One region of the Agarivorans sp. D1326 genome, then DNA from elsewhere that is predicted to be linked to it. Evidence: predicted binding sites of a transcription regulator. Region 1 holds the regulator's gene; each other region holds the start of a gene.
The links. The regulator sigma-54, encoded in region 1, starts transcription at its own class of promoters, with help from an activator protein. The targets are predictions, from matches to a motif close to GTTGGCACGNNNNTNGNNT.
Positions count from the first base shown of each region.

Region 2: ACYFDN_RS11740 (choice-of-anchor A family protein) is a predicted target of sigma-54. The motif match lies at 2,601-2,619, and genes of this name have one in related genera.
Region 3: ACYFDN_RS08005 (EF-hand domain-containing protein) is a predicted target of sigma-54. The motif match lies at 3,326-3,344, and genes of this name have one in related genera.
Region 4: ACYFDN_RS17595 (nitrate reductase) is a predicted target of sigma-54. The motif match lies at 4,608-4,626, and genes of this name have one in related genera.

Region 1 is NZ_JBTWEN010000009.1:123,278-131,478, forward strand. It holds gene ACYFDN_RS17110 (calcium/sodium antiporter) at 68-1,036, shown strand; gene ACYFDN_RS17115 (KpsF/GutQ family sugar-phosphate isomerase) at 1,076-2,041, shown strand; gene kdsC (3-deoxy-manno-octulosonate-8-phosphatase KdsC) at 2,041-2,592, shown strand; gene lptC (LPS export ABC transporter periplasmic protein LptC) at 2,589-3,146, shown strand; gene lptA (lipopolysaccharide transport periplasmic protein LptA) at 3,172-3,651, shown strand; gene lptB (LPS export ABC transporter ATP-binding protein) at 3,651-4,376, shown strand; gene ACYFDN_RS17140 (RNA polymerase factor sigma-54) at 4,429-5,931, shown strand; gene hpf (ribosome hibernation promoting factor) at 5,956-6,243, shown strand; gene ptsN (PTS IIA-like nitrogen regulatory protein PtsN) at 6,252-6,695, shown strand; gene rapZ (RNase adapter RapZ) at 6,722-7,579, shown strand; gene ACYFDN_RS17160 (HPr family phosphocarrier protein) at 7,566-7,835, shown strand; gene mgtE (magnesium transporter) at 7,905-8,201, shown strand, end outside.
Region 2 is NZ_JBTWEN010000005.1:194,504-202,704, forward strand. It holds gene ACYFDN_RS11730 (hypothetical protein) at 1-720, shown strand, start outside; gene ACYFDN_RS11735 (carbohydrate-binding protein) at 791-1,258, opposite strand; gene ACYFDN_RS11740 (choice-of-anchor A family protein) at 1,531-2,493, opposite strand; gene ACYFDN_RS11745 (substrate-binding periplasmic protein) at 2,848-3,606, shown strand; gene ACYFDN_RS11750 (DUF5060 domain-containing protein) at 3,899-7,276, shown strand; gene ACYFDN_RS11755 (DNA alkylation repair protein) at 7,348-8,201, opposite strand, start outside.
Region 3 is NZ_JBTWEN010000003.1:306,332-314,532, reverse strand. It holds gene ACYFDN_RS08015 (NAD-dependent malic enzyme) at 1-1,413, opposite strand, end outside; gene ACYFDN_RS08010 (threonine/serine exporter family protein) at 1,619-2,842, shown strand; gene ACYFDN_RS08005 (EF-hand domain-containing protein) at 2,993-3,253, opposite strand; gene ggt (gamma-glutamyltransferase) at 3,613-5,352, shown strand; gene nqrM ((Na+)-NQR maturation NqrM) at 5,576-5,812, opposite strand; gene ACYFDN_RS07990 (FAD:protein FMN transferase) at 5,830-6,855, opposite strand; gene nqrF (NADH:ubiquinone reductase (Na(+)-transporting) subunit F) at 6,859-8,082, opposite strand; gene nqrE (NADH:ubiquinone reductase (Na(+)-transporting) subunit E) at 8,114-8,201, opposite strand, start outside.
Region 4 is NZ_JBTWEN010000010.1:45,891-54,091, forward strand. It holds gene ACYFDN_RS17560 (phosphatase domain-containing protein) at 1-9, opposite strand, end outside; gene ACYFDN_RS17565 (metalloregulator ArsR/SmtB family transcription factor) at 19-801, opposite strand; gene ACYFDN_RS17570 (HP1242/YdcH family protein) at 1,005-1,238, shown strand; gene ACYFDN_RS17575 (SDR family oxidoreductase) at 1,312-2,085, opposite strand; gene ACYFDN_RS17580 (LysR family transcriptional regulator) at 2,134-3,081, shown strand; gene ACYFDN_RS17585 (ribonuclease H1 domain-containing protein) at 3,177-3,947, shown strand; gene ACYFDN_RS17590 (hypothetical protein) at 3,951-4,313, shown strand; gene ACYFDN_RS17595 (nitrate reductase) at 4,690-7,359, shown strand; gene ACYFDN_RS17600 (EAL domain-containing protein) at 7,448-8,201, shown strand, end outside.

The DNA.
Region 1 (8,201 bases):
TACCGGGAAAATGCCGACAATGCCTCGATTTTTTTGCATCGCGGATATTTTTTATTTAAGGACTTGCATGCTAGTTGAATGTTTATTGTTAATTGTTGGCTTAGCATTATTGGTATGGAGTGCCGACCGTTTTGTTTTTGGTGCGGCTGCTATCGCCAATAATTTTGGTTTATCACCAATGATTATTGGCTTAACCATTGTGGCCTTAGGCTCGTCGGCCCCCGAAATTATGGTTTCTGCCACCGCATCTTTAGAAGGCAAAATGAATACCGCGGTGGGTAATGTCATTGGCTCCAATATTACCAACATTACCTTGGTTCTAGGTTTAACTGCGCTGCTCAAACCCTTACTGGTATCTTCTTCTACTCTGTTTAGAGAATTACCGATGGTGTTAGGTGCTACCGCAGTAGCGGGCTGGGTATTACACGACCAACAACTAGGTTACATTGAAGGGGTTGTTCTACTTACCTTATTTATAGCGCTTATGGCCTACTTAATCGTTAACTCCCTACGCCAACGTAATAGCAACACCGTAGACCCAATGGTTGAGGAAGCAGAATCGGAAGTTCCCAATGATGTGCCAACTGGTAAAGCATTGTTTTGGTTAGCGGTAGGTATGGTGGTGCTACCTCTTAGCGCTGACTTGTTAGTGGGTTCGGCCTCCGAAATTGCCCGCTACTTTGGTATGAGTGACCTCGTTATCGGCTTAACCATTATTGCCATCGGCACCAGTTTGCCAGAGCTAGCGGCTTGTATCGCAGGCGTGATAAAAAAAGAAGACGATTTGGTTTTAGGTAACATTATTGGTTCTAACCTTTTCAATATTTTGGCTGTTTTGGCCGTACCAGCCATGTTGGCGCCAGGCCCTATCGACGCCAACGCTGCGGGCCGCGATTTTTATGTGATGATGGGTGTAACCGTAGTGCTGTTTGTAATGGCCATGGGTTTTGGTAAAAGCCGTAAGATTTCTCGATGGGAAGGCGGCTTATTGTTAAGCGGCTTCATAGGCTACCAAATGCTATTATTCTTAGCATAAGCCGCTGTTGTCACTAATTTTAAAACTAAGGGGAAGTGAGTGTCATTTGATTACATCGCTGTTGCTAAGCGAGTACTAGAAATTGAAAGCTTAGGTATTGATAACCTTCACCAATATATCGACCAAGAATTTGCGGCTGCCTGCGAAATGATACTAGCCTGTAAAGGCAAAGTTATCCTCACAGGCATGGGTAAATCAGGTCATATTGCTAACAAAATTGCTGCCACCCTAGCATCTACTGGTACACCGGCTTTTTTTGTTCACCCTGGCGAAGCCTGCCATGGTGACTTAGGCATGATCGCCGCCGACGATATTGTATTAGCTTTATCTAATTCGGGTGAATCTGAAGAAATATTGTCTCTGTACCCGGTGTTTAACCGCATTGGTGTGCGCTCTATTGCCATGACTAGTAACCCCAACTCATCTATGGCAAAGCAGGCCAACTATCACTTATGCATCTCTGTACCACGTGAAGCCTGCCCCTTAGGGCTAGCACCAACAGCAAGCTCTACAGCTACCTTGGTAATGGGCGATGCTCTAGCTGTTGCTTTATTGGAAGCTCGCGGCTTCACGGCCGATGACTTTGCCCTGTCTCACCCAGGCGGAACCTTAGGCAAAAAACTGCTACTCAGTGTGAGCGACTTAATGCTAACTGGGGAACAAATTCCACTAGTAACAGTCGAACAAACTATTCGCGAAGCACTATTCGAAATTACTGCCAAAGGTTTAGGCATGGTGGGAGTACTTGATTCTAAGCAACAGCTGGCAGGCATTTTTACCGATGGCGACTTGCGTCGTATCCTTGATCAGCGCATCGACATTCATGATACCCAAATTGGCCAAGTGATGACGCAAAACCCCAAGGTGATCGACGACAATTGGCTAGCCTTTGATGCCTTAAAGTTAATGAAAACCAAGTCAATTAACGGTTTGTTTGTGCTAAACAATAAAGCCGTTGTGGGTGCATTTAATATGCATACCTTATTACAAGCTGGAGTTTACTAGTGACAATTAACACGCCCTATGGCGCGGTAAGCCAGAGCAATTTCAACGCGGCAGCAAAAATTAAACTTTTAGTTTGCGACGTAGACGGGGTTTTCTCAGACGGTCGCATTTATATGGGCAATGACGGAGAAGAGCTTAAAGCCTTTCATACCCACGACGGATTTGGCATTAAAGCGCTACTGAATATCGGCGTCGAAGTCGCTATCATCACTGGTCGACAATCTAATATTGTGCAACAGCGTATGCAGGCTTTAGGAATTACTCGTATCTACCAAGGCCAACAAGACAAACTCGTCGCCTACCAGCAAATGCTTGAACAATTGTCATTAGCACCTGAAAACGTAGCCTATATTGGTGATGATGTGGTCGACACCCCAGTAATGCGAGCCTGTGGTTTAGGTGTAGCCGTGCAAGATGCTCACCCCTTGTGTAAACAACGTGCCAACTTTATCACCCAAACCCGTGGTGGTTTTGGTGCAGTTCGTGAGCTTTGCGATCTAATACTGCAAGCAAAAGGCGAGCTTGATAATGCTCAAGGTATGAGTGTATGAATCGCCCAACCTGGTTCTTTGCGGGCTTATTTCTCTTAGCCTTGGTGCTGTGGCAGCTTAGCCCGTCGGAAACTCAGCAGCTAAGTGCTAAACGCGAAGCCAGCAAACCAAACTTTGTTGCCGAAAAGCTCTACAGCGTGAGTTTTGGCGAAGACGGCAGCCCGCGCTATCGAATCTATGCTGAGGAAATGGAGTTTTTTGAACAACTTAAGCACACAACTTTTGCTCAACCTAAGATCTTAGTGTACCCAGATCCAAGCCAACCTGTATGGCAAATTGTGGCCGATCACGCTACAGTACAGCAGCAGCAAAACGTCATTTTAAATGACAATGTAGTAATTAAAAATTTAAGCCGTGGCGAGTATGTTCGCGACTTAATAACCGAAAAATTGGAGATCGACCTGCAAACAGAAACCATGAGCAGCGATCAACCTGTTACCGTTTATGGCCCTTCATACGAACTGTATGGCGTTGGCATGGACGGTGATTTAGCCAACGAAATAGTGACTTTATTAGATGATATCGAAGCGGTTTACCACAACCCACAAGAGTAAGTTAGCACTTGCGGCTAGCTTGTTTATGCTTTCTTGGGGTTCACAAGCACTAGAAGACGACTTCAACAAACAAATTATTGTTGATGCTGACCGCCAGCAGGTCAATATCAAAGAAAACCGAGTCACCTTTTACAATAATGTTGTGGTGACTCAAGGCTCGATTAAAATGCACGCCGAAGAACTCAGTGTTATTGGTAGCGAGGAAAAAGGCAGCGAAGTAATGATCGCTAAAGGCGAACCAGCAACGTTTTATCAATTACTTGATAGCGGCAAGCCAATTGAAGCTGAGGCTAACGAAGTGCGTTACGACCTAAAAACCCAAACGCTAACACTCACTACCAATGCTCAGCTCAAACAAGAAGAGAGCTTGGTAAAAGGTAAAATGATCAAATACAGCATCAATAAACAAGAAATGGTGGCACAAGGCGACGAAAACAGCCGTGTAACCACTATTTTCCTGCCTCAGCAGCTTGACGAACTAACGCCCAAGGAAGACCAGCAATAATGAGTACCCTAATTGCTGAAAACCTAGCTAAAGCCTACAAGGGCCGTAAGGTAGTTAAAAACGTAAGTCTAAATGTGGAAACAGGTAAAATTGTTGGCTTGTTAGGTCCAAACGGTGCTGGCAAAACAACCACTTTTTACATGGTGGTGGGTTTGGTGCCTCGTGACCAAGGCCGCATCCTCATCGATGATGACGATATTTCGAGTACAGCGATGCATACCCGCGCACGCAAAGGCATTGGCTACCTTCCGCAAGAAGCGTCTATCTTTCGCCGCTTATCTGTGGAGAAGAACATTCTTGCCGTATTAGAGACCCGAAAAGACCTCGATAAAGAGCAACAAATTGGTGCATTAGACGACCTTCTTGAAGAGTTTCACATTGGCCATATTCGCAAAAACCTAGGCATGAGCTTGTCGGGTGGTGAACGCCGAAGAGTTGAGATTGCTCGAGCGCTAGCCGCCGCACCCAAGTTTATTTTGCTTGACGAACCCTTCGCAGGGGTAGATCCTATTTCTGTTATCGATATTAAAAAGATCATTGAACACCTACGTGATCGCGGTCTAGGTGTACTAATTACCGACCACAATGTTCGAGAAACTCTCGATGTTTGTGAGCATGCCTATATCGTTAGCCAAGGCGAATTGATAGCCTCAGGAAAGCCAGAAGAAATTCTCGAAAACGAACATGTGAAACGAGTTTATCTCGGAGAACAATTCAAGCTATAGTTAAAGTGCAAGTTTAAAAAAAGACAATAAGAAGAAGGAACAGCGGTAGTTAATGAAAGCATCTTTGCAGTTGCGTCTTGGTCAGCAGTTAACCATGACCCCCCAGTTACAACAGGCCATTCGCTTACTCCAGCTTTCAACACTGGATTTACAGCAAGAGATTCAAGAGGCTCTGGAAAGTAACCCTCTGCTTGAGGCGGATGAGTCTCACGCCAGTGATAGTGACGCAACCGACGCTAAATCTGCCAATGAGAAGTCTACCGAGGCCGAATCCACTGCGGACATAGACAACAGTCAAATTGAAGCAGGTGATGCCATTAATCAAGAAACTGTTTCTGACGACCTTCCTGTTGACTCTACTTGGGACGATATCTACAGCGCCAGTTCTGCCCCAGCCAGCTCATCTGGCAGCGCCGTGAGCGATGACAACGATATGTTGTTTCAGGGCGAAACTGTCGACTCTTTACAAGACCACTTATTGTGGCAAATGCAACTTACTCCATTTAGTGAAGTAGACCAAGCTATTGCCTTAGCCATTATTGATGCGGTAGATGAATCGGGCTACCTAACCCAAGACTGTGAGCAGCTATTAGAAGGCTTACGTTCAAGCGATAACAATGACTTAGACGTAGAGCTAGATGAAGTAGAAGCAGTACTTAAACGCATCCAACATTTCGACCCTGTTGGTATAGCAGCGCGCTCGCTGCAAGAGTGTTTACTAATCCAATTAAGCCGTTTTGCCGAAGACACACCTTGGCTAAATGAAGCCAAAGATGTAGTTTCGAATCACATTGATGTATTAGCTAATCGCGATTTTCGTCTATTAGCCCGCAAAACCAAACTTAAAGAAGACCAGTTACGCGAAGTCATGCGTTTGATTCATACGCTTGAACCTCGACCTGGTAACGCGGTTGAGCCTAATCAAGCCCAGTATGTAATCCCGGATGTATCGGTTGTAAAACGCCAAGGACGCTGGGTTGTAGAACTCAACCCAGATGCAATGCCTAAGTTGCGTGTTAACTCGCACTACGCATCTTTAAGTAAAACCTCTACCAACGCTAACGATACCCAGTTTATTCGTAGCCACTTACAAGAAGCCAAGTGGTTTATAAAAAGTATCGAGAGCCGCAACGAAACCCTATTAAAAGTATCCAACTGCATTGTTCATCATCAACAGGCGTTTTTTGAGTATGGCGAAGAAGCCATGAAGCCAATGGTACTGAACGATGTTGCAGAAGCTGTAGAAATGCATGAATCCACCATTTCCCGGGTAACCACCCAAAAATTCATGCATACACCTCGCGGCATCTTCGAGCTTAAGTATTTCTTTTCTAGCCATGTGGCTACCGATGGCGGGGGTGAGTGTTCATCAACCGCTATTCGTGCATTAATCAAGAAACTGGTAGCTGCCGAAAATACCAGTAAACCACTCAGCGACAGCAAAATTGCTGATATTTTGGCAGATCAGGGGATCAAGGTGGCAAGACGTACGATTGCTAAATATCGTGAGTCTTTAGCAATTCCACCTTCTAACCAACGTAAGAGCCTTATCTAAGGCCACTAAAAGGGGAAGATATCAATGCAAATTAACCTTACTGGACACCACGTAGAAATAACTGAATCTTTGAAAGAATATGTCCACACCAAGTTTGCCAAACTCACCCGACGATTCGATCAGATCAATAACGTTCACGTCATCCTCAACGTAGAAAAACTGAACCAAATTGCTGAAGCCACATTACATTTAAACGGCGGCGAAGTATTTGCAACCTCTGAGCATTCTGACATGTATGCCGCCATCGACAGCCTGATTGATAAACTTGATCGCCAAGTCATCAAACATAAAGAAAAACTTAACAAACGTTAGCCACCCCCATGCAACTAAATAAAGTACTTAGCTTGGACTGCACCCAAAGTGCAGTTCAATGCTCTTCAAAAAAACGCGCCCTAGAAATAGTAAGCGAACTGGCTGCCAAACAGCTTGATACCACTACCCAATGCATTTTTGAAAGCTTGTTAAATCGAGAAAAAATGGGCAGCACAGGTATTGGCCAAGGTATTGCTATTCCTCATGGCCGTATCGACAACCAGCATCAAGCCACAGCGGTTTTCTTGCGTTGCGATCCCCCTATTTCCTTCGATGCTATAGATAACAAGCCAGTAGACTTGGTATTTGCATTACTAGTACCCGAAGACCAATGTAAGCAACATCTTAATACTCTTGCTCAAGTAGCTGAAAAACTTAACGATAAGCAAATATGTAAACAACTTCGTTGTGCACAAAGTGATGACGAATTGTACGACATCATGGTAGCCTAATACTCTTATCAGCCTTAGGGATTATCATGGAACTGATCATCGTTAGTGGGCGCTCGGGTTCAGGTAAAACCGTCGCCTTAAGAGTATTGGAAGATCTCGGCTACTATTGCGTCGACAACTTGCCGGTTGTGCTTTGGCAATCACTTATCGACAACTTAAAAAAAACCTATTCTAAAGTAGCAATTAGCATTGATATTCGAAATCTTCCCGATGAGCTATCACCGGTAGGACAGCTAATACGAGATGCAGGACCAGACATTAATCTATTAAGCATTTTTTTAGATGCGAAGGATGAAGCGCTGATCCGCCGTTACAGCGAAACACGCAGGGTACACCCGCTTAGCCAAAGCAATTTATCTTTAGCAGAAGCGATTGAGTCAGAAACCGAGCTATTAGCCCCCATTTCTAGAAATGCCGATTTGCGTATCGACACTTCCCGTTTATCTGTACACGAGCTAAGCGGCTTAATTCGCTCGCGCGTTACTGGTGACCAACAACAACAGCTAATTTTGGTGTTCGAATCCTTTGGATTTAAAAATGGTGTGCCTAACGATGCCGACTACATGTTTGATGCGCGTTTTTTACCTAACCCACATTGGCAAGAAGAGCTACGCCCACTTACCGGCTTAGATAAAGCCGTGCAAGAATACTTGGCTGCGCAGCCTTTAGTTACTCAATATATCGAGCAGATTAGCCAGTTATTGCAATCTTGGTTACCGCATTTAGAAGCTAACAACCGCGCCTATTTAACCATTGCGATTGGCTGTACTGGCGGACAACACCGCTCGGTGTATGTGGCCGAGCAACTTGCTAGCCTCTTTAGCGCTCATCGAAAAGTGCAACGACGCCACCGAACTTTGGAACATCGCCTTGAAGCTCACTAGACAAGTAGTAGTAAAAAACAAATTAGGTCTGCACGCACGTCCTGCCACCAAGTTGGTTGAGCTGGCACAGCAATTTGACGCTGAGCTGAGTATTATCGATGGGGAGAAAACGGCTTCTGCAGCCAGCGTTATGGGCCTACTGGTACTAGCCAGTGCGCAAGGAAGTACGCTAACCATAGTATCTGAAGGCGCAGACGCAGAAGCCGCTCTAGATGCGGTTCAAGCCCTAGTAGAAGCTAACTTCAACGAAGAATAAATCTATACGCAATAAAGCCAAGCTACAATTAGCAAGCAGCACATAACAAAATAACAATAGGGATCGCTTATGCCAGAAGAGATGGAGTTAAACCCTAATCAGCACAAACGCTTACAGGAGCTAAATCAAGCCCTCGACAGTGGTATGTTCGTGCATGTTAGGCGCATGCTTCATCAAATGCCTCCCTGTGACGTAGCACTATTACTAGAATCTAGCCCACCAGCAGGGCGTAAAGTGTTATGGCAACTCACCGATCCCGAGCAACATGGTGAAATCCTCGAAGAACTAAACGAAGATGTAATGGAAGGGGTACTTCAGTTAATGGCTCCAGAAACACTGGCCGCCGCAACTGAAGGCATGGATACC
Region 2 (8,201 bases), on a different contig from region 1:
CAATTTGCCATTAGGTATCAGGTGAATGGGCAAACCTATTGGGACAACAACCAGCAACAGAACTACCAATTTAACGACTACCTGCAAACAAACCTCAGCCATCAAGCAATAGCACTTGATGACGCCTACCGAGCCAGTAGCTTAATCTCTGTTACAGCGCGCGCAAAATCACATAGCGAGCAAGATAAAGTGACCATGGTTTACTCTGACAACAACTGGAAAACCAGTTACCGCCGAGCGCTAAGCTTAAGTCACATTGTGGCCGACGAACATGGCCTTAGCGGAGTATGGAGTGGCCAACAGTACATCGAATACTACCGACATCTTGAGTTTTATTTAGAGTATAACGATGGACAAGATATCCATATTGATAACTACTACGGCAAAAATTATCGACTGTTTGATACCGGAGAACAAATTGGCCAAGGCCTGCTGTTACAGCGTTACCCACAGGTATATTTTCGTGGTCAACCAAGCGGCTGGAATTCGATTCCGATGACCTTAATCGACGACTACACATGGTCTATAGTGGTGTATTTTGATGGTACCACCGACTTTAAGTTTGACGTCTACGATGACTGGTCACGTAACTTTGGAGACAACAATAACGATGGTATTGTCGACTTAAACGGCGCTAACCTAAAGGTAAACAGTGCAGGCTCAACCAGAATCACCTTTAATAGCCTCACCGGCGCTTACCAAGCAACATTGCTGTATTAATACATCGTAAACACAAAAAAGCCTCGCTCTAGGGCGAGGCTCTATCATCACTAATTTGTCTAGCTGCTAATTATTTAGCGCTTAACTCAAACCAGTTAATGTTAAACAAATAGCCTGATGAACCTTTAAAGTTAAAGCGTAAGGTTTGCGCACCGGCTTCTAAATTAAGGGTATTTTCTAGGGTAACCCAGTTTTGCCAGCCACCTGTTCCTTTTACTTTTACCGTGGCTTTTTCGGCGTTGTTAGCCAGCACAACAAAGCGCCCGCCATTAGTATCACTGGCTACTCGCGCAGAAAACGTGTATTCGCCAGCAGCTGGAACATCGATGGCGTATTCCACCCAGTCACCATTTTCAATATAACCAACATTGTTTCCGCCATCAGCATCGGCCGTAGGTTCTGTTTGTACCCCTTGCTGTTGGCTAAAGTTTTCAGCTTTTACTTTAATCGCCGCATTAGCCGCTGTGCTTAGGCTAGCCATGGCAACTAGGGCCGATGTCAGCAGTAGATTTTTAATATGCTTAGGTAATACGCTCATTGATTTGCTCCCTCATTATCTCTATCAAATTATGTTCTACGACCAAATATCGATAAGGCTTGATACTGCGCTAAGCGGATGTTCAAAATTCGGCCTAAGGCCAAAACTACTCGAATTTATTTCATCAGTTAAATTTATTTAGCAGAGATTATGTGAACGCTCACACTAGTGGGTAATTTAGTTAACGCTTATAAAAAAACAGAACAGCATAACGGGATCAAAAAAGCCCCAAGTAAACTTGAGGCTTTCAATCAGGTTTAAGCGAGAGAAACTTAGATGCGACTACGACGACGCGACACAATGACTAAAGCTAAGCCTAAAATAAATAGCATAAAGCTTGAGCTTTCGCTTACCACTGCGGGTACTTGCGGTGGAGTCCAATCAAAACCATGGCTATGAAACTCTCTACCACCTGTATAGCTCTTGGCTGCTACACTTCCGTCAAATACAGCGCCACCAGTAATATCAGCATCTAAGGCTAGCACCGAACCTACAGTTGCTAAGTTATTGAAGTTGATTGATTCCGCTTCATAGAAGTTCCACAAAATATTCTCTGCGCCAAGGTTGCCTAAACCCGCATCAATGGCAAAGCCGCTCCCGGTAAGGTTTACCCCACCAGCAATATCTACAATGCTACCAGATACGTTAATGATCACTGTTTCAGCTAAACCGGCATCTAAAGACAAAGAATTGTTTTGGGCGAAGATACTAGAAAAATCAACATCAAACACCGCCACGCTATCGCTACCGGCATAGGACAAATGACTACCACTTAATACTGCGTTACTGGTTAGGCCAGCGAAGTAAGCAGAGTCTGCTCTTAGCTCCGCTTCTACGGCAGCAAAAGTAGCCTGCATATCCAGTTGATTCTTAGCGCTGATGCTTTGAACTGCTGAGCCGCCACCGTTAAGGTTAACATTGCCATTTACATTGTAGCTGCCGCCATAACTTAAGCTGCCAGCATTAAGGTTAATATTGGTAGCGTTAACGTCACCAACAACAGTCACGGTGTCTTTATTAATAACCGTGGTTTCTCGGGTTGCAAAAGTAGGCGAATGACCAGTAGCATTTAGATTGCCGCCAAGAAGAGTGCGACCTTCTACTTCTCCACCTTGGTAGTTGTAATCACCGGTAAGAATTAAGTTGTAGTCACTTAATACGCTGGCTTGAGAAGCAACAGACAAGGCCAATGAAAAGGTCACAAGCGTAAATCGACTTAACTTTGCAAAATACATAAAACATTTCCTACTACTACGGCAACGACCGAAAACTGATAACTATTTGACCAAGTTTATATTTTTCAAATACTTATAAATACAAACTATTAAAACTGACAGCTTAAAAGCAGGAATTAGGCCAACTAAGTAAAAGCTTTAATTTTCATAGCTTTATTCATCTGTATATATTATTAAACAATACAATAAGAGTTTAGTTGTAAAAAAATTCGACAAGATTAAAAATACAGTCTAGCGAACAACGATACTCCGCTGGAAACCTTGCTTAAAGCTAGGCGAGAACTACGCTTAATATACGCTTTAGCTTTTTTACTCAGCTGTGTTTATTACCAATAGAGAGTTACCATTATTTATTTGTTCCGTACCCTTCTCTGTTTAAGCCTACTGGTAGTCAGTAACCAGAGCGCTGCTGAAAGCATCACTATAGCCAGCGGTGAGCATCCACCCTTCACCTCTCAATACCGCGATGATGAAGGTTTAATAAATGCCATTGTTAAAGCCTCGTTTGCTGCCGTAGAAACAGAGGTGAGTTTTCGTTACTTGCCCTGGCAACGAGCATTAAACTCCAGCCGAGTAGGTAGTTATGTAGCCACTTCTTATTGGGCGATTAAATCTGAGCGTCAAGAGCATTTCTTTCACTCCGAGCCACTTTGGTACGGCGGAAGCGTATTAGTTAGCTTAAATTCAACCGGGGAGTTCACCAGCCTAGCCAGTTTGAAAGGCAAAGTCGTAGGCGCCGTGCGAGGTTACACCTATACCGAAGATTTTTGGCTAAATGGTGACAAAGGCCTATATGAAATCGAAGAGGTGAATTCAGACTTACAAAACCTAAAAAAGCTGTTTGCCAAACGCATCGATGCATTTTTAATTGATAGAGTCGCCGCAACTACCCTTATAAACCGTTACTTAAGTCCTCAACAACAGGCAGTTTTGTGTATATCTAATAATGATGTAATGAGCAGTAGCGTGCATTTGCTCATATCGCGTAAAACAGAAGGCGCCGCTAAGCTGCTTGAATCATTTAATCGTGGTTTAGCAATAATTGTTAACAACGGCCAATACCAACAAATAGCCGATCGTTACCCAATGATCACCCATGGCTTCTTAAAATAGTCCTTTCTCTGTCAGCTGTCGCTAATGAGCAACAGCTTAAACCCTCATTCTCAGCCCTTAAATAATATGAGATTAAAATTGATTGAAAAAATCAATTAAAACAATTAATTACAACTTTACATATTGATAATTAATTGCTCAAATCCTCGCTGACAAAAAACATTATAAAAAGTTAATCAATTTAAATACTCAACGCTAAGTACAAACGTTACAGACCAGACGACTGGTTTATCACTGATAAAGATAAGCCTTCTTTGCACTTTGTTGATCAAACAAACACAAGGAAAATCCAGTGAAACTACATAAACACAAAGCGAGAAAGACCAAGGATTTAGTAGGCTTCTTATGCCTTGTCTTTTCTTTATTTGCCAATGCCGGAACAGGCAGCCAAGGCATCAACTTAAATCAATTGTTAGATAGCTTCAGCGCTCAGCCTGCGTCAATACAACTTACTACGGTAAAAGGCGATGAATGTAATTTAACATCTGAATGTAAAAGCCTTTATGGTGAAACCGCATATGACTGCGTTAACTCGCGCAGTAACCAAAGCTATTGTATGTGTGAAGATGGAATATGTGCCGATCTTCAGCCTACTGCGCCGCCAGAACCCGAATATGGCGACGAATGTGATACTACCGCCCAGTGTAAAAACACCTACGGTAACATTGCCAACGACTGTGTAAATTCACGCAGCGACCAAAGTTACTGCCAATGTGGCAGCGAAGTATGCCGGGAAATGGATAGTAACGGTGGTGACAATGGGGGCGACACTGGCGGTGATAATGGCGGTGATAACGGAGGCAACAATGGCGGTGACAACGGCGGCAGTACTCCTTCGGTAAACACCCAATACCAAGAGCTGAATGGCCTAATTGTTATTGAAGCTGAAAATACTCAGTCAGAGTTGGGCGAGTGGCAACAAAAATCTGACCTCGCTGGTTACACCGGTAACGGCTACTTAGAATTTAACGGCAATAGCTATATTTCAGGTCCGGTAAATTCACCTTTAGAGTATACGTTTACCGCTGCCCAAACCGGCACTTATCACCTACATATGTACGTGGCAAGAGAGACCATAGACAACCGCAGCGATGTAGCCAACGACGGTTATGTGCGACTAGATGGTAACTATGAAGCCGTTGCAGGCGAAGGTAATGCCACTAAAGACATTTTAAGCTCAGATACTAAGTTTTATGGCGGTGCCGATCAGCAGTTTGTGTGGGCATCAGGTAAACGTTTAGATAAAAACCACGCTAAGCATAATGCGATATACAATCTGAAAGCAGGTGAAGAATATACCTTTACTCTGTCGGGGCGTTCTAAGTTTTTTAAAGTAGACCGCATCGTTTTTCGTCATAGCTCTGTAGCTAATGGCGAAGCTCAAGATTTAGAACTGCCAGAAACGCTCGCAACTACCACAGCAAAAACCTGTGAAGTTAGCGACCAAAACCAACAATGGCATCGCGTAGAGCTTACCTGTAAAGGCTATTTTGCTGATGAAGGTAACGACGCTACCTTTACTAATCATCGTTTTAACGTGACCTTTAGCCAAGGCAATCAACGCTTCGTTGTACCTGGGCACTTTGCAGCCAACGGTAACGCAGCCGATACTGGTGCTGGCCAAGGTGACGTTTGGCGCGCTTACTTTATGCCTCCAAGCACGGGTGATTGGAACTACCAAGTGTCTTTCCGCAAAGGTACTAACATCGCAGTAAGCGAACAGCTCAATGCTGGTCAGGCAATTGCTGATATTGATGGGCAACAAGGACAGTTCTCCGTTGCAGCGTCTACCGCTGATAGCCAAGACTTACGCAGCCAAGGTTTATTGCAACACTTAAACGGCGAACGCTACCAACGCTTTGCTGGAACAGGCAATATCTACATTGAAGCCGGCTTAGGTAGCCCAGAAAACCTATTAGGTTATGCTGACTTTGACAATACCGTAAAAGGCAGCGGCGGCTCTTGTAAGGGCATTTTGCACCAGTTTTCTGAGCATGAAAGTGACTGGCAAAGCGGTGACCCTAGTTGGGCCGGCGGCAAAGGCAAAGGCTTAATTGGCCTAGTTAATTACCTGGGTTCACGCAAAGTAAACAGCGCCTATATGATGCTTAACACGGTGAAAGGTGACGGTTGTGACGCTCATCCTTGGTTGGTTTACCAAGAAAATGGCAACAACAAACGCACCTTTGACGTAAGTAAGTTAGACCAATGGGAGCGCGTATTTGCACATATGACCAAGCAAGGTCTAATGCTGCATATGATGACTCAAGAAACTGAAAACGAAACCTTACTAAACAATGCCACTCTAGGTTTAGAGCGTAAGTTATATTACCGTGAGTTAATATCACGCTTTGCTCACCACCCTGCAGTTCAATGGAACCTAGGCGAAGAGCAAGATGCCACTTCAATTGCAGCGTTAAAATCTTACTCGGATTATATTCAAAATCTCGACCCTTATAATCATGGCATTACCCTGCATACTTACCCAGGCCAACACGATCGTTACGATGATATGTTAGGTCACGCTAGCTTCGGCGGGCCAACCATTCAATATGGCAGTATTCCCGAAAATGCGAGCGCTACAGCCACGCGTAATTCGGTATACGGCGAAACGATTAGTTGGCTAAACAAATCCGCTGCTGCCGGTAAGCAATGGTACGTTACGTATACCGAAGCCTCGGGTAGCCATGCGCCTAAACCTTATCAAGATGTAAGCTCTCGCCAGCGTATTTACTGGATGTGGGCAAGTGTTATGTCGGGCGGTGCGGGTTTCTCTTGGTACTTAAAAAATGATGGTACCCACGCCTATGACTTAGCGGTAGAAGACTTACGCGAGTTTGACCAACTATGGCAACAAACTGGCCATGTTAACTACTTCTTTAGCAATATATTGCAACAGCAGTTGGGTTTAAACCTGCAAGATCTTCAAGTAGACAACGGTGCGACGTCAAGCACTAACGATTGGGTACTATCCGACCTACAACACAACTACATTATTAACCTGCGTAACGGCGGAACTACCGATATTCAGCTAAACAATAACCACGTTTACCAAGTGTATTGGTTCAACCCTCGCAGTGGTGTATTAAGCAAAGGTTTAAGCCTAACCGGTGGTGCAAAACTCAACATTGGCACTGCGCCTAGCCAAGCAAACCAAGACTGGGTTGTGCTTATTACAAACCGAGAGCTAAACGAAGATGGTCAAGGCGGTAATACACCGAACCTGCCGCCAACAAGCAAAATTAGCTTAGATATTAATAGCTTTGATATTTCACAAGTGAGCGGTTTTGTTCCAGCTTATAAAGACAATGCTAATAATGCGCTAGCGGTAAACGCAGGTGCCTACAAGGACAAGTACGCAGCGGCCCGCTATACCTTTAATAGCGAAAGTGGAAACTACGATATTACCATTACTACATTGACAGAAAATGATGGTGAAAGCAGCTACCGCTTAGTGGTAAATGGTCAGCAATTAGCTGAGTACACTAATCCTAAATCAGCCAATAACTATCAAGCCACTAAACATACTTGGAACAATATTTCTTTAACTCAAGGAGATGTGATTCAAATTGAGTTCAACTCCACATCTAATGGTGAAGTAATCTCTAGCAATGGGCAGCCAGATTATGCTCGTGGGCGCTGGCGTTTACTTGAGCTAACAGCACAATAAAAACCAACAAGGGTTAGCTTAGCTAACCCTTTTACATGCCAACCTCAGCTAGCCTGCGCGCCAGTAAGTATTTACTCTTTTAATGTAAAAGCTAAACGGTCAATTTCTTGCCCGTTCACATGCAAAGCCACAAAGTGCTCACCAGGGTAGTATTTGCGAGTAGAGATAGCTTTGAAAGAATGACTCTTTTCTATCGCAAACATCTCTCCTTTGTTTAAGCTAAGGTTCTTTAATTTAAAGACTTTACTGGCGGTTTTACCGTTAGCTTTCATAAAGTGCACAGCGTAATCTAAAACAAACTTTTGCTGCATTTCTTCAGCCCGCAGCGCTAACGCAAAAGTGAGCGAGTCACCCATTGTCACTTGCTGATCTAATACCGCAAATTCTTCAAGTTTTAGCTGAGGATCAGCGGTATAACCCAGTAATGGGAAGCTTTTAGGATGACCTTGTTTTACCAAACTACGCGTAGCATGTTTTATTAACCACTGTAGATCGGCATTTGCACCTTTTTGCCACACTTGGCAAAGATCCAGAACTAACTCTGGATGGTCTTTAGCGATGTCATTTAGATTATTTGCCACTGAACGACGAACATACAAACTACTATCATTTTTAAGCACTTCGAGGATCGGTAAAATTGGTGCAGGGTCTGCGATCAGCTCTTTTAGTTGTGCTCCCCAAGGGAGGCGCGGCCTACAACCTTCGCTCGCTAAGCGTCGCAAGTGTTCATCGTCACTGGTTGTCCAAGCAAGTAACTGCTCCCAACTTTGCTCAGGATACTTTTCAATGAATGGGCGAATAGCAAATTCCGCACTAAATAATGGGCTTAATGCAGCCAAAGCCTTAAAGGCCTGCTGAGGATGCGCTATTCCTGCCACTGCCACAAAATCGGTTACTGGCCAAATAGCAAAACCACGTAAGCTGT
Region 3 (8,201 bases), on a different contig from region 1:
ATTGTTACCCTGACCAATACGGTAGTTTTTGCCGTTGTAATCTACGTCGTCAAAGGGGCTGCCGGTGGCCACAATGGCTTGGCCATTGGTCCACTTGTATACATCTTCTGGTAGGGCTTCACAGTTATCGGTTGGATTAGATAGCGGGAATACCATCGGGCGGTCGGTATATTCCAGCATCTTTTTCACATGGCTTTCTTTAAATGCACCGCCTACACCACTACAGCCTAATAATACGGTAACCGGCGTATTATCGATAAGCTCGCCCAAACTCGCCTTGCCTTCTTCGGCTAGCGTCCAGTTTTGGGCTAGTTCAAACGGCTTAGCGTAACGTTTTTTGTATTCATCGAGATCTTCACGGTTATCAAAAACCACTCCGCGTGAGTCTAGAATGAAAATACGATCACGTGCCTCTTGGTGGCTAATGCCCTCTTTAAGCAAGCCAGCAAATATTTGGTCGGCAACACCTACCCCGCCGGCGCCTGCGCCGTACACAGCGTAAACTTGCTCACCAAGGGTTTCGTTTTTAATTTTAGTAGCGCCAATCACGCCAGCCAAAACCACAGAACCGGTGCCTTGAATATCATCGTTAAATGATGGTAATTCGTCTTCATACTTAGATAGGTTATCGAAGGCATTAGACTTACTAAAGTCTTCCCATTGCAATACGGCTTCTGGGAAGTGCAGCTTAGTTTGCGCCACAAATTTCTCAATGAAGTCTTGGTACTCTTGACCACGCATCCGTTTTTGCGGAAGGCCTAAATACATAGGATCGTTGAGCAAGTCTTGATTATCGGTACCTACATCAAGCGCAATCGGCAAACAACGTGCAGGGTGAATACCTGCGCCTAAGGTATACAGTGACAACTTACCAATAGGAATGCCCATGCCACCAATACCTAAATCACCGAGGCCGAGAATACCTTGGCTGTCGGTAACCACAATAATCTTAATATCTTTACCGGCGAAGTGGCGCGCCATCTCGCCCATTTGATCGACATTCTCTGCGGTAATGTATAACCCGCGGTCTTTTTGATAGCGGTGGCTAAATTCCTGACAGGCCTTACCTACAGTTGGGGTATAAATAATCGGCGCCATTTCTTCAATGTGGCGAGATACCAATGCATAAAACAAGGTTTCGTTTCTGTCTTGCAGTGCGCGTAGGTATTGGTATTGCTCAATGTCGCTACAAGCACTTAAAAAGCCTTGGTAAACACGCTTTAATTGATCTTCAAAGGTTTGCGGCTTAGGAGGCAACAAGCCCGCCAAATTAAAGGCTTCGCGCTCTTCAAAACTAAAAGCTGAGCTTTTATTTAAAGTACGATCGTTAAGTAATGCGTTACCAGATATTGAAACAGGGCGAAACTCGTTACCGTTTTCGTCTTTCCAACGTAAATATTTACCAGCGGCCATGGTGTCCTCCGAGACAGCACGTGAGAATAATTAGCTAACTGTAAATGATAAATGATCAGGCCGATTCTGTACGCTATTTCATTAAAAAATAGGAAAATTTCTCTGTTTAAAACGCAGGCAGGAGTTTTTTATCTCAAGACAACTACACCAAATGCCAATCTGTGAGATACAATTAAGCATCCGCTTTTTAGAATTAGCCCCCGCATTGAAACAATCAAGCTTTGAAGTAAAACGTAATTTCATTATCAGACTAGGCAAGGCCTTACATAAATATGGTACGCCGGCGTTTCGCTTAGAGTCACACCTAAGTAATGTCGCTGAGACCTTAGGCCTAAATGGCTATTTTTTAGTTACTCCTACCTCACTCACTTTTGTACTTTGGGCACCAGACGATACTCAAGAATATAACTATGTGATGCGAGTAAAGCCCGGTGAAATCGATTTAGGTTTATTGGCCCGTACCAATCAGCTGGTTAAGAAAGTAACCGAAGAAGAGATCAGTTTGGCCGAGGCCATAGAGCGGCTAAACCAAATGGCCAATCAGCCAGCCTTACACTCTCCTTGGGTAATTTGCTTGGCCTTTGCCATTACTGGCGGCGCATTTGCCATGTTAATGTCGGCCAATTGGAGCACCATTATTTGGTCGAGCTTGCTTAGTTGTATTTCATTTTATTTGGCTTATCGCGCCGAGCACTCTAAAGGGGTACATGAAGCCTTAGAGCCAGTGGCTGCGCTGCTCTGCTCCTTTGTCGCCGTTGCTATTTCTCAGTTTGTGCCTGATGTAAACATCCCCATAGTGGTGCTTTCGGCAATCATTATTTTCATTCCTGGTTTATCGCTTACTCTTGGTTTAAGCGAGTTAGCCGCGCGCGAACTAATATCGGGTACAGCAAGGGTAATGGACGGCATTATGGTGTTGTTTAAACTCTATTTTGGCGCGGTGTTAGGCATGGCCTTTGGTGCTCTAATTTGGGGGCAGGTTGATCTTCAATCTAGCTTTGTTAGCACCTGGTGGATTAAGTGGCTAGGTGTGGTGTTGTTATCCTTAGGCCTTAGCGTGGTATTTAAAGTACGCGCTAAAGATTTACCTTGGGGCATTCTTTCGGGAGTGATTGCCTATGCTGCTGCCTTTGCTGGCAGCGCCTACCTAGGCGAAGCATTAGGTCCTTTTGTTGGGGCATTTATTGTGGGTGTTTATGCAAACCTATTTGCCAAGTTAACCAAGTCTCCGGCATCGGTGGTATTGCTGCAAGGCATAGTATTATTGGTACCGGGTAGTAAGGCTTATATCAGCTTAAATTCATTGGTACTAGGTGAGTCAATGGTGAGCATCCCCAATATTGGTTCGCAAACATTTTTGATTTTCATGTCGATTGTGGCGGGAATTTTATTTGCTAACGTAGCGGTACCGCAACGTAGCTCGCTATAAAGAAAAAAAAGGCGCTTAAGCTAGCACAGACTTAAGCGCTGGAAAATTATCGAGGATTAAAACTGCTACAAACTAGACCAAATCGCAGAAAAATTGGCCCCCGACAGCGTCCTAAAATTGGATCGGTTCACGAAAACATAAAGGAACTAACTATTCAGCTACTTCGCTGTTTTCAGGGTCTTCAGGTTGAACGGAAATTTCAAGGTTTATGAATTCTGCTTGGCTTAATACACCATCCTGGTCTGTATCAAGCTCACTCCATACTTCAGTAAGGATCGGTAGTTCGGCAGCTTCTTCCATGCTTACCACCAAATCTTGGTTGGTATCTAGGTCTTTGAACACTTCACTATTTGCCGAGGCTAGGCTGGCTACAAATAGCGCTAACACTGGAAAGCTATACTTCAAGTTCATAAGAAACTCCTTGTTTAACATCTACTTCACTAAATGGCCGCTAACTAGGTTTAGCGGTTGACGAACTACATATAGCAAAGGCCGAACCAACTTTTAAAAAACAATTAAAATCAACAACTTAACCAAAATCCAGGGACGCAATTAAAATGCCAGCGTCGCCTACAAGCGACACCTAAATAGTAATAAAAGCCAAAACCGACGAGTTATGCGGCTTCAAGCTGTCTCTTATCTACGTCACCGCTGTGCTCAATTCTCATACAAATAGAAAAACCTGCATAAATTCAGTCATATAAACAAGCGATGGCGATTAATATATGGACTGCTACACTGGCTAAATACGCATTAAAAAAGGATTTAGCATGTTTACTCGCAGCCTCATTGCATCAACCCTAATAATTAGCGGCTTTTGCTATTCAAATAGCCAAAGCGCCGATGCTTATGCCCCAGAGTTAGCCAGCGGAGTGCAGGCTAAGACCGAGGTCACTGCCAAAAAATTCATGGTGTCGGCTGCTAACCCCTTAGCGGTTGAAGCCGGTTATGAGGTGCTAAAAGCAGGTGGCAACGCCGTAGATGCAATGATTGCCGTGCAAAGCGTACTAGGTTTGGTTGAGCCGCAATCCTCAGGTATTGGTGGCGGCGCTTTTGTAGTGTATTACGATGCAGCCAAGCAACAACTCACCACCTTTGACGCCCGAGAAACCGCCCCTTCACAAGTTGATGCTGGCTTGTTTTTGGACCAACAAGGTAAACCACTAAAGTTTTATGATGCGGTGGTGGGTGGGCGTTCAGTAGGCACACCTGGAGTTATCGCGCTGTTTGAAGAAATGCATCAGCGCTACGGTAGCGCCAATTGGCAAGATTTGTTTAAACCGGCAATTGGCTTAGCTAAAGAAGGTTTTAGAGTGAGCCCGCGATTGGCTAAGTTAATTGCTGGCGACGCTGAACGCCTCGGTCGCTACCCAACTAGCCGCGACTACTTCTTTGATGACTCAACCGAGCCTTTACGCGAAGGGCACTTACTACAAAACCCTGATTACGCTAACACCTTACAGTTGGTCGCAGAGCAAGGCGCTTCAGGTTTTTATCAAGGTGATACCGCCAAAGCAATTGTTACGGCTGTTGGTCAATTCAATGACAACCCGGGTTTGCTTAGTGAAAAAGATCTAGCCAATTACCAAGTAAAACAGCGCCCTGCCCTTTGCTCTGCTTACTTTCAATACTCAATATGTGGCATGGGGCCACCGAGTTCAGGCGCTAGCACCGTTGGACAGATCCTCGGCATCGCTGCACATTACCCCTTGGCAGACTGGGGGCCTAATAATCCACAAAGCTGGCGTATTCTCGGCGATGCTTCTCGCCTAGCCTTTGCAGACCGAGGCGCCTACCTTGCCGACAGTGATTTTGTCAACGTGCCACTTAGCAACTTACTAAGCCCCGAGTACCTCGCCAAACGCGCTAAGCTGTTAAGTGGTGATAAAGCCTTAACCTCGGTTAGCCCTGGCGAGTTGCCTTTAAACGCCTATCGCAGCATGGACCAAAGCCTAGAGCTTCCTTCTACCACTCACATCAGTATTGTGGATGCCCAAGGCAACGTATTGTCGATGACCAGTAGCATTGAGAATGCCTTTGGTTCGAGAGTATTTGTAAAAGGATTCTTACTTAACAATCAGCTGACTGACTTCTCATTTGTCGCTGAGAAAAACGGTAAGAAAGTGGCGAATGGAGTCGCAGCCAATAAACGCCCTCGCTCTTCTATGGCGCCAACCATTGTTATGGAAAACAAACAGCCAATTATTGCCATTGGCTCACCGGGTGGCAGTAGCATTATCGGTTATGTAGCGCAGAGTTTAGTTAACCACTTGAGCTGGGGAATGAGCCTACAGCAAGCGGTTGAACAGCCTCATTTAAACAATCGTTTTGGCACCTTTGAGCTGGAAGCCAATACAGCCGGTGCAGATCAGCAATTGGCTTTAGAAGCCTTAGGCTACAAAACCAAAATCAAAGATATGACTTCGGGTTTACAAGGCATAAGGATCTACCACGATAGGTTAGTAGGTGCGGCCGATCCTAGGCGTGAAGGAATAGCCAAAGGGGACTAGCACTAATACCAATCGTACTAAGTAACTGTTCATTCTATCTGGTTAAAATTCTCGATAACTGCGTTAGGATTTTTGATTGTAGAATAACTACTTATCGCAAAATCCTGCCTTTTTCTCGAGTATTTTTCCTGCGTTATTTCTGATCACTTACTTAGTGTGATTGGTATAAAACAAAAAAACAGCGCAAAGGCGCTGTTTTTTTTAAATGATAAAGCCGTTAGCCTTAGATAATGCGATGCTCATCTAACATGGCTTGGCGGGCTTTTTTCTTCTGCTCAACCAAGGCCATTTTGGCTTTGCGCTTATCGCAAGGCTCGGGGCAGTCACACACTTTTTCGATGCCTAAAGAAGCAATTCCGCCACAGCTTCCACTAATGGTTTTCTTTTGGAAAATGTAGCCCACAGCCATAGCGGCAATAACCACCATGAAGAAAATGAATGTCACCAAAAAATAAGCCATTACGACTCCTTATTCTGTTATTGGACTACAAAAGGCACAAATTTGGCACTGATATGCTCAACAAATTCGTTCTCTTGCTTCTCGATAATATACACCGCTAGCTGCTTAGCTTCAGCAAATTCCATCGCTTGCTCCACACCCATTACCGTAAATGCGGTGGCGTAAGCGTCGGCCATCATGCTGGTTTCATCGATAACGGTTACCGACACAATATGGTTGGCAATCGGTTTACCGGTATTTGGATTGATGGTGTGTGAATATCTGACCCCATCTTGCTCAAAATAATTTCGATAATCACCCGATGTCGCTAAACCATTATCACCCGGTGCAATCACTTTTTGAACCGCCCGCTGTTCAGCCAAGGGTTTCTCTACAGCAATGCGCCAGCCAAGGGCTTTGTCATTGTGACCTTTTAGGCGTAACTCACCACCAATATCGACCATGTAGTTCAGGTAACCTTCAGCTTCCAGCAAATCGGCAACACGGTCTACTCCGTGGCCTTTTGCAATTGCTGATAAATCTACATAAAGCTCAGGTAGATCCTTTGACAACTTACCAGCATTCAAACTCAAGTGATGGTAGCCAATTTTAGCACGAGTCTCGTCAAGTAGCTGGTCATTAGGTCGCTTCTCAGGACGCCCCTCTGGGCCAAACCCCCACAAGTTAACCAATGGACCTACGGTTACGTCAAAAGCACCATTAGAGTCTTCTGAGAGCTGTAAAGAGGCTTCAATCACCAAAGCTAGATTATCTGAAATGCTAATCGCCTGATTACTAGAGTGCTGGTTAAAACGTGACAATTCCGAATCGGCTATGTAGGTAGACATCTCTTGATTGACTTGTTGTAACACTTGGTCAATTTTAGCTTGCAGCTTGTCGCCACCTGGCAGTTTGGCCTTAGGCGCAACTAACTTTATTTGGTAATAGGTTCCCATAGTGCGCCCTTCAATTTGTAAGGTATACAAATTATTTTGCTCACTACAGCCACTAATAAAAAAGGCTAGCCCAAGCAGGGCTAGCCAATAATGCTTCACTAAACTCACGGTTTAGCCACCAAAGTCATCAAGTAGAATGTTTTCGTCTTCCACGCCTAAATCTTTAAGCATGTTAATAACAGCAGCATTCATTACCGGTGGACCACACATGTAGTACTCACAATCTTCTGGAGCATCGTGGTCACGTAAGTAGTTTTCAAACAATACGTTATGAATAAAGCCTGTTTTACCTTCCCAATCGTCACCAGGTTGCGGATCAGATAGAGCAACATGCCATTCAAAGTTTTCGTTTTCACGGGCCAACATGTCGAAGTCTTCTTCATAGAAGATCTCACGACGTGAACGTGCACCATACCAGAAGCTAATTTTACGCTTCGAGCTCAATCGCTTAAGCTGGTCGAAAATGTGCGAACGCATAGGTGCCATACCTGCACCACCACCAATAAATACCATTTCAGCATCGGTTTCTTTCGCGAAGAACTCACCAAATGGACCAGAGATAGTAACTTTATCACCTGCTTTTAGGTTAAAGATGTACGAAGACATCTTACCGCAAGGTAGGCTCATATTGTTTGGCGGCGGCGTAGCAATACGCACGTTCAACATGATGATGCCTTCTTCCTCAGGGTAGTTCGCCATTGAGTATGCACGAATGGTTTCTTCATCAACTTTTGACTCTAAGTTGAAGAAACCAAAGTGTTCCCAGTCGCCACGGTATTGTTCTTCTACATCAAAGTCAGAGTACTTAACGTGGTGAGCTGGTGCTTCAATTTGAATGTAACCACCCGCACGGAATGGCACTGATTCACCATCAGGAATTTGCAGTTTAAGCTCTTTAATGAAGGTTGCTTTGTTATCGTTAGAGATAACTTCACAATCCCATTTTTTCACACCAAAAATTTCTTCTGGTAACGAAATTTTCATGTCTTGCTTAACATTAACCTGACAGGCTAAACGTAAACCAGTAGCAGCATCACGCTTGCTAATATGATCTAATTCAGTAGGAAGAATATCACCGCCACCTTCATGAATGTGAACATGACATTGACCACATGAGCCACCGCCACCACAAGCAGAAGATACGAAGATACCTGAATTACCTAATACACCCAGCAACTTGCTACCCGCTTGAGTAGTAATCGCCTTGGCAGGGTCATCATTAATTAAAATTTGAATGTCACCAGAACTTACCAGCTTAGACTTAGCAAACAAAATGATTGTTACTAAAGCCAAGACGAGCAAGGTAAACATGGTTACGCCGAGAATAATTTCCATCGACTAATTTTCCTTGTAGTTATTGGCCGTCTTAAAGCTGAACGCCTGAGAACGACATAAACGCCATTGCCATTAAACCTACGGTGATAAAGGTAATACCTAAACCACGTAAACCATCT
Region 4 (8,201 bases), on a different contig from region 1:
TGAAGACATAAAAGTACCTTAATCTTGATTAACTAATTGGGGATTAGCCTGCTGCCTAATGCGTGCTAGCGGCTGGTTTATATAACTGGGGTTGGCTACTCGCGTAGTTGATAGCGTTTGCGCCACCCATTCTGGTAATAAGGGATTTAGGTGATAAAACACCTGCTGGCCTTGGCGCGTGGTAGACAGCAACTGACATTCGCGCAGTAAGGCTAGGTGGCGCGATACCTTTGGTTGACTTACTTCTAGAGCAGTACAAAGCTGATTAACGCTCAAGCGCTGCTCATCTTCTATCAGCATCAAAATTTGTAAGCGAGTATTGTCGCTAAACTGCTTAAATACATCGATAGCTTCGATTTGCAGTGCGGCTTGTGGGTTGTGATTAAAACGCACAAATTCGGCTAAACGCAGTTCTAGTTCGCTAAATACCTGTTCGAATAAGGCCATGCCTTGTTGGCTAGCGGGATCGGGCAAATTCCAATGCAAAATCGCTTCGCCATTTGGCAGTAAGGCGCATTCTTGTTTAGCGCTGTCACACAAAGTAATGATGAAATTAAATAAAGCAGGGCGCTGAGTTTGTTGTTGAATATCTTGCTCAAGTTCTGTAATGGTTTTGCTGCGAAGGCCGCTGCTAGATAGACCTTGAGCCTGTAAATGTTTAATGGTGCGAGGGTCGATGCCTTTAGGCTGAGTGCCCGCACTATAAGCCACAAAGTGCTCGGTGTAACGCTGGTTAACCAAGGCTTCGGCTAACTGAGAGCGAGCAGCATTTGCGGTACATAAAAACAACACAGATAACATTGCAGCAACCAAATATATGTAAAAACATATATACGATATTTCATATATTAAGTTTGGGCAAGTAAATTTTTCATCATGAGAAAAACTTAGTTTAACTGACAAATTAATACGGTGTTTTACAAGGGATTTGCTAAGTTTTAAGAACTAGCTAAATTTGGCTAAGGCTAAAACAACATATCGGGTTTAAATGGGAAGGAGTTTTTATGTTAGGTGAAGATCATTCTTTGGCAAAAGAGTTTCCAGAACTGCTAGATAAGATTACTGCCTTAACGGGCAGCGATGAGAAGTTTGCCGCAGACACCAAGCGCTACAATGCCTTAGATAAAGAGATTCGTGTGTTGGAGCTGCGTGGCGGCCCGATAGATGACGAGGCGATGCACCAGTTAAAACATGATAGGGCAGAGCTTAAAGACTCCCTGTATCACCGCCTTAAGTAAACACATTTTAGTTTGTCTCACACCAACTTATTCGTTGAAATTTAGAAGGCCGCTTTTGCGGCCTTTCTGCTATTTAGTCAAGTAAACCCACTAAGCGCTTGGCTTGCTCCGATTTTAACGAGAAGTCGCTGCCCGCAAATTGCTGTCCTTCTGGTCCACACAAAAACGCGACTGCTTTGGCAGCCCATTGGGCTGGAATATGGCTATTCCAATCGAGTTTACTCACCGCGTTAATTTGTGAATCACGGATGCTTGCCATCATGTCGGTAGCGACTGTACCTGGTGACAAACCCACTATACGGATGTGGTGTTCAGCCACTTCTAGTTGTGCCACTTCGGTGAGTTTTTGACTGGCGGCTTTGCTCGAACAGTAGTGGCTCCAGCCCCAGAGGGCGCTATTTGCTGCGCCAGAACTAAGATTAACAATAACTCCAGACTTAGCCTTAATCATGTGTGGCAATACTGCTCGCATGCCGTGATATACCCCTTTGTAATTAATGTCGGCTGCTAAGCCCCATAAACTTGGATCGCTTTCTACCAATGTTGTTAAAGGCTCAATCACCCCGGCATTGTTAATTAGAAAGTCGATTTGTCCGTGCTGTGACAAGCAGTAGTCGACCGCATTAAGCACCGAGCTATATTGGCTTACATCGCAGGCGATGGCATCGGCAATTTTGCCCTGTTGCTTTATGAATCGCGCTTGTTTTTCAATTTCTTGCTCATTGCGTGCTGCCAGTACCACTTTGGCACCAAGGCTTGCGAGTACTTGAGCTGTCGCTAGGCCTATGCCACGGCTCGCGCCCATGATGAGGGCGGTTTTCCCTGAAAAGTGTGTAGTGTTTTGCATCAACCAATCTCCCTAAGCTCTCTTGTTAGTGAGATTAAGTTGATCTAAATGCACAATAAACTAGGCTGTATGCAAATCATTAATGCGGATTTTGCACCAATGGACATTGTTAAGCTGAAGATTTTTGTGGCGGTTTATCGGGCTAAAAGCTTTGCTGTAGTGGCAAAGCAGCGCAATGTAGCAGCGTCTTCTATTTCTCGAACCATTGCCAGTTTAGAAGAGGAATTGGGCTTGCGTTTGTTCCAGCGAACCACTCGAACACTTAATCCAACCCAAGCTGCCGAGCGCTATTATTTGCGTATGGAACCCTTGTTAGAAGAGTTTGATTTAGCTCAGCAAGAGGCCTTAGGCGAAACTTTGCAGCCCTCGGGGTTACTACGAGTGAGCGCATCCAGCTCCTTTGGCCAATTGGTATTAGCACCTCTACTGGGTAAGTTTCAGCAAGCCTATCCCAAGATACAATTGGAGTTGGATTTGTCCGACTCCAGAGTTGATCTTATTGCTCAGCAATTTGATCTGGTGTTGCGCCACGGGGCACTTAACGATAGTAGCTTGGTGGCTCGTAAGCTAATGGATGTTAATTATTTACTGGTGGCGAGTTCGGCTTACTTCAAGCGGAGCGCTAAGATTGAACAACCTTGCGATGTTAGTAACCATAACCTTGTAGGTTTTACTTATCGCGAGCTAAATAAGCAGTGGTTATTTAGCCAAGGTAAAACTAGCCAAAAGATTGCAATCACCCCTTCGCTTAGTTTATCGAGTGCTGCCGCAATCAAAGAGTGTGTGAACCATGACATGGGCTTAGCGTTGCTGGCCGATTGGACGGTTCGCGAGGATCTTAAGTCTGGCAAATTAGTGCAGGTACTTAGCGATTGGCAAGTGACAGGAGCAAATAGCGATAGTGCAATATGGTTGCTTTATCCATCTCGTGCTTTTATGCCAAACAAGGTGGCGGTATTTAGTCAGTTTTTGCTAGATAACTTGCAATCAGTTTGAGTTAAGTATTCGCGCTTAGATAAATTCTAAGTTTTCCTTCGTGTTCAGCCGCTTGCTTGGTTATATTAGCCAGCAAATAAGTAAGAGAATCAAACATGGCTAAAAAGTACTACGTTGTATGGCAAGGGCGAGACACCGGCATTTTTAACGATTGGCCCACCTGTAAGCGCAGCATTGATAAGTTTGCTGGCGCGCGTTACAAGTCTTTCCCCACTTTAGCTGAGGCTGAAGCGGCTTTTGGCGGTAAGGCCAGTGCTAGTGTAAAAGCCTCTGGTGCTGCGCCTGCACGTAAACGAGCGTCGGGGCAAACGGTTAAAACCTATACCGCTGCGGAAATCAATAAATTAGCCGCAGAAGTGAAAATTTATACCGACGGTGGTTGCGAGCCAAACCCAGGAGAGGCTGGTTCGGGTTTAGCCTTGTATCGCAACGAAGAGTTGGCCGAGCTTTGGTATGGCTTATATAACCCCATGGGCACCAACAATACCGCAGAGCTAAACGCCCTTAATCAAGCAATGATTATGGCCCAGCAAGAGCTGGAAAAAGGTTTGCGTGTGGCAATTTTGTGTGACTCTAAATACTCCATTCAATGTATTACTCAATGGGCTGCAGGGTGGCAGAAGAAGGGGTGGAAGAAATCTGGTGGTGAGATTAAGAATCTGGAGTTGATTCAGGAAATGTTTGAACGCTACCAACAGCTTAAAGACAAACTGCAAATATTGCATGTAAATGGCCATGTTGGGGTAGAGGGTAACGAGCTAGCTGATCGGATGTCGATAGTGGCCATTGCCGAGAAGAAACAAGCTTTTGTTGCTTACAGCAAGGCCTTAAATATTCCCGCTATTTTGGCGCTACGGGCAGGTTAGTAAATGGAAAGTCAAACCGCAGAAAGTAGCCCAAGTGAACAGCGCTTAATAAAATTGTCTGATATCGCGAACGCTGCTCATTTAAGAATTCAGCAAGATTTTGCGCAAATCGATCCGGTGATAGGCATTAGTCGTAACATGCGTAAAAATGGCGTGCCGGCTGATGTGATGACCATCGATTGCTTAAAAACCAGCAAGCGAATTATTGTGATTTTACATGATCAAAATCCAGAGCAAGTGCTGTATAAATTTGCTTTTAAAGGGCAAGACCCTGCGGGTGATTTTAGCCAAATCGCTTTTGCCGAGTTTAACCAACAAGTACTTTACGATTGGATAAAATCTTACTTTTCTCCAGCTGTAAACTAAGCATAGAAACCAGAGCTAAGGCTCTGGTTTTGTGTTTTATATCTTGTTAGCCATTGTTGTAAATAAGGCGGTTGGTTTAATTGCTTCCCCATTTCGCGCTTTGCATCTGTTCGTTTAAGAATTGAGGTTTAAACAGCTGGAAAGAGATGCTTGCTGCTATTCCAATAAAGCCCAATTTCGGGACATCTTGCACCATGCTTGTGCGCTATTTTGTTTCAGCACTCAAAATTCGGCTTTTTCTGCCAATTTATCGATTTTTTATACTCCTTAAGTAATAGGTTTTTGCGGGATTTTATTGGTTCGCCTTTTGCTTTGTATCTAAGCATAAATGCGGGCAATAAAAGCCCAGCAAAGAATAAGGTGAGGAGTTTACGTGGTGTCTCAACAACAATGGATTAAGACCACCTGCCCATATTGTGGAACGGGCTGTGGCGTTGAAGCAAAAGTAGCAAGTAATGGAGCGGTAGAAGTGCGCGGTGATGCGAGCCATCCGGCCAACCGAGGCTTGTTATGTTCTAAAGGCTCTGCACTGGGTGAAACGGTGATTAAACAAGGCCGTTTAGAGCATGCCTATATTAAAGGCCATCAAGAATCTTTAGATAAAGCATTAAGTTATGTAGCCTCTCGCTTCAGTCAAACCATTGCTGAACATGGCCCTGAGTCGGTGGCATTTTATGTGTCTGGACAACTGTTAACTGAAGACTACTACGTTGCTAATAAACTGATTAAAGGCTTTATTGGTTGTTCAAACATCGATTCGAATTCTCGTTTATGTATGTCGTCAGCGGTTGCTGGCCATAAACGCGCCTTTGGTGAAGACATTGTACCTGGTAGCTATGAAGATTTAGAACATGCCCAGCTGGTGACCTTAGTAGGGTCTAACTTGGCGTGGTGTCACCCAATTGTTTACCAACGTTTAAAGCGCGCTAAGCAAGCTAATCCAAACTTAAAAGTCGTAGTGATTGACCCACGTAGAACCGATAGCTGCGATATTGCAGATTTACACCTGCCACTAAATGGCGGTAGCGATGTAGCGCTGTTCAATGGCTTATTAGCGTATTTAAGTGAGCATGGAAAATTAGATAGTGATTACATCGCCCAGTTTACCGAGGGCTTTGAAGCTGCAGTGGCAAGTGCTGTAGAAGACGCTGGTGATCTAGCTGCCTTAGCTAAAACCTGTGGCTTAGAGCCTGAAGCGCTACTTCGTTTCTTCCAGTTATTTGCTAATAACGAGCGTTGTGTGACCGTGTTTAGCCAAGGCGTAAATCAAAGTAGCCAAGGTGTAGACAAGGTTAATGCGATTATTAACAGCCACTTAGCTGCAGGTAAGTTAGGTAAGCTTGGTGCTAGCGCATTTTCTATTACCGGTCAGCCTAATGCTATGGGCGGGCGCGAAGTGGGCGCCTTATCTAACCTATTAGCCGGTCATTTAGACTACAAACCTGAGCATTTAGAAGCCTTAGCGGGCTTTTGGAATACTTCCAACTTAAGCCAAAAGCCTGGCCATAAAGCCGTTGATTTATTTGATAAAGTTGCCAAAGGCGAGATTAAAGCTATTTGGATTATGGGCACGAACCCGGCGGTAAGTTTGCCTGAGTCTGCAAAAATACGCGAAGCGCTGTTGTCATGCCCAATGGTAGTGGTGTCAGACTGTATTGCCGAAACCGATACAACCCGTTATGCCGATGTACTGTTACCGGCAGCAGGCTGGGGAGAGCGTGATGGCACAGTGACTAACTCGGAGCGAATGTTGTCTCGCCAGCGCGCCTTTGTAGAGGCGCAAGGTGATACTAAGCCGGATTGGTATTTATTAAGCCAAGTGGCGCAAAAAATGGGGTTTGCTGAAGCATTTTCTTACACCAGCTCTGCCGAGATATTTAGTGAGCACGCAGCGTTATCTGGCCTGCTAGCAGAAAGTGGTGAGCGCTTATTTAACATTAGTGAGTTGTCGGGCAAAGACCAGCAAGCCTTTGATGCCATTGAGCCGCAGCGTTGGCCTGTAAGCAAACAGGGTAGCGATAATCGTAGTTTGTTCAGTGATGGTCGTTTCTCTACCGCTTCTGGTAAGGCACAACTTATTGCGGTGACAAACCAAGCAACCCAGCAAGTTACTAGCGATGCTTTTCCTTTGGTATTAAACACTGGTCGTATGCGAGACCAGTGGCACACCATGACACGCACCGGTTTGGCTGCGCAGTTATCGAGTCATAGCTCTGAGCCGTTGTTGGAAGTGAACCCACAAGATGCAGCTAACCAAGGTTTGTGTGATAACAGCATAGTGAGCTTATCTAGCAATGTTGGTCAGCTAAAAGTGCGAATTCAAGTCAGTGAAGGGCAAAAAGCCGGCCACGTATTTATGCCTATTCATTGGACCGAACAATATTCAAGTGATGGCTTAGTGAGCCAAGTGGTTGATAGCTCTGTGGATCCTCTTTCTGGTCAGCCTGAGTCAAAGTATACGCCGGTTAAATTAGCGGCTTGGGAATATGCCAGTGAGGCGGTTTTGCTTACTGCTAAGCCTTTAACAAAAGCGCAATGCCAAGCCTTACCTGCGGATTATTGGGTGAAACAAGGTTTGGCCGATGGCTTTTTATATCGCTTGGCCGATGGCAATAGCCCAGTTGAACTAGCAGCCAAGCTAAAGGGCTTTTTAATGTCGCAAACCAAGCTGCAAAGCTTAGATTTTGCGGATCCTATCAAACAGAACTTCCGCAGCGCTTTGGTGATTGAGGGCGAGCTGTTCTCTAGCTTTAGCGTGGCGGCTAAAGGCGAGCTTAATGCTAGCTCTTGGTTGGAGTCGTTGTTGCAGCAACCAATGTCTGACAACATTCGCCGTGGCGTGCTGGCTGGCACCAGCCCAGCTCCTGATCTAGGTAAAATAGTCTGTTCTTGTCATCAGGTTCGGGAGCAGACTATTAGTGATGTGATTAGCGAACATGCTTGCGAAAGTGCAGAACAGGTTGGCAAGCACTGTAAAGCCGGAACCAACTGTGGATCTTGTGTTCCTGAGATAAAACGAATGATTAAAACTGTAACCATAGAGTAGCTAAGGTTTTTATGGCGTACTTTGTGCATTAAGCTAGTGATTAATTTTAGGCTATGTACTGGTAGTATTGATATGGACAACACAAGCGTTGACTAAGAACCCTTCAAAAGTGGTGAGCTTACATCAAGCTTTATTGGCAGCTAAGCGGACACAACTTAACCCGCTTAGCTACTTTCCACATTATCAACCGATTGTTTATTTACCCACTGGGGAAATAGCCGGTTACGAAGCTTTGGCGCGCCGAAATAATCCCGCTGGAGAGCCTACCAGCGCAGGGGAGCTGTTTGCCGATCATCAGTATTCTTTGAGCAATCGTCGCCAAGTAGACCGTTATGTTAGGCAACAAGCTTTAGAGCAGTTTGCAAAATCTCAGCAAGAGGGTTTTCTTACCTTAAACATTGTGCCCGACTGGGTCGACATGCTACCTGAAGATATTTGCACCCCCACCATTTCGATGATCGAAAAAATTGGCATTGACCCTAGCAGGGTAGTGATGGAAATCACCGAGGCCAGCGGCAATATCGATAATTTGCAGCGAGTGGTGAAAGAATACCATCAAGCTGGCTTGAAAGTGGCGATTGACGACTTTGGCGCAGGGGCTTCACAAATCGATCGAATTATCGCACTTGAACCAGACATCATTAAGTTAGATATGCGTTTGTTTAAAGACGCTACCAAAGGAGGCTTGCCCGCAGATGTGGTCTTGTCCATTTCTGAACTGGTACAGCGTGCGGGCTGTGAATTGATTTGTGAAGGCGTGGAAACTGAGCAAGAGTTTCACTTTGGTGTAGAGTGCGGAGCGCGATACATGCAGGGCTGGTTGTTTTATAAAGCTGAGAAAG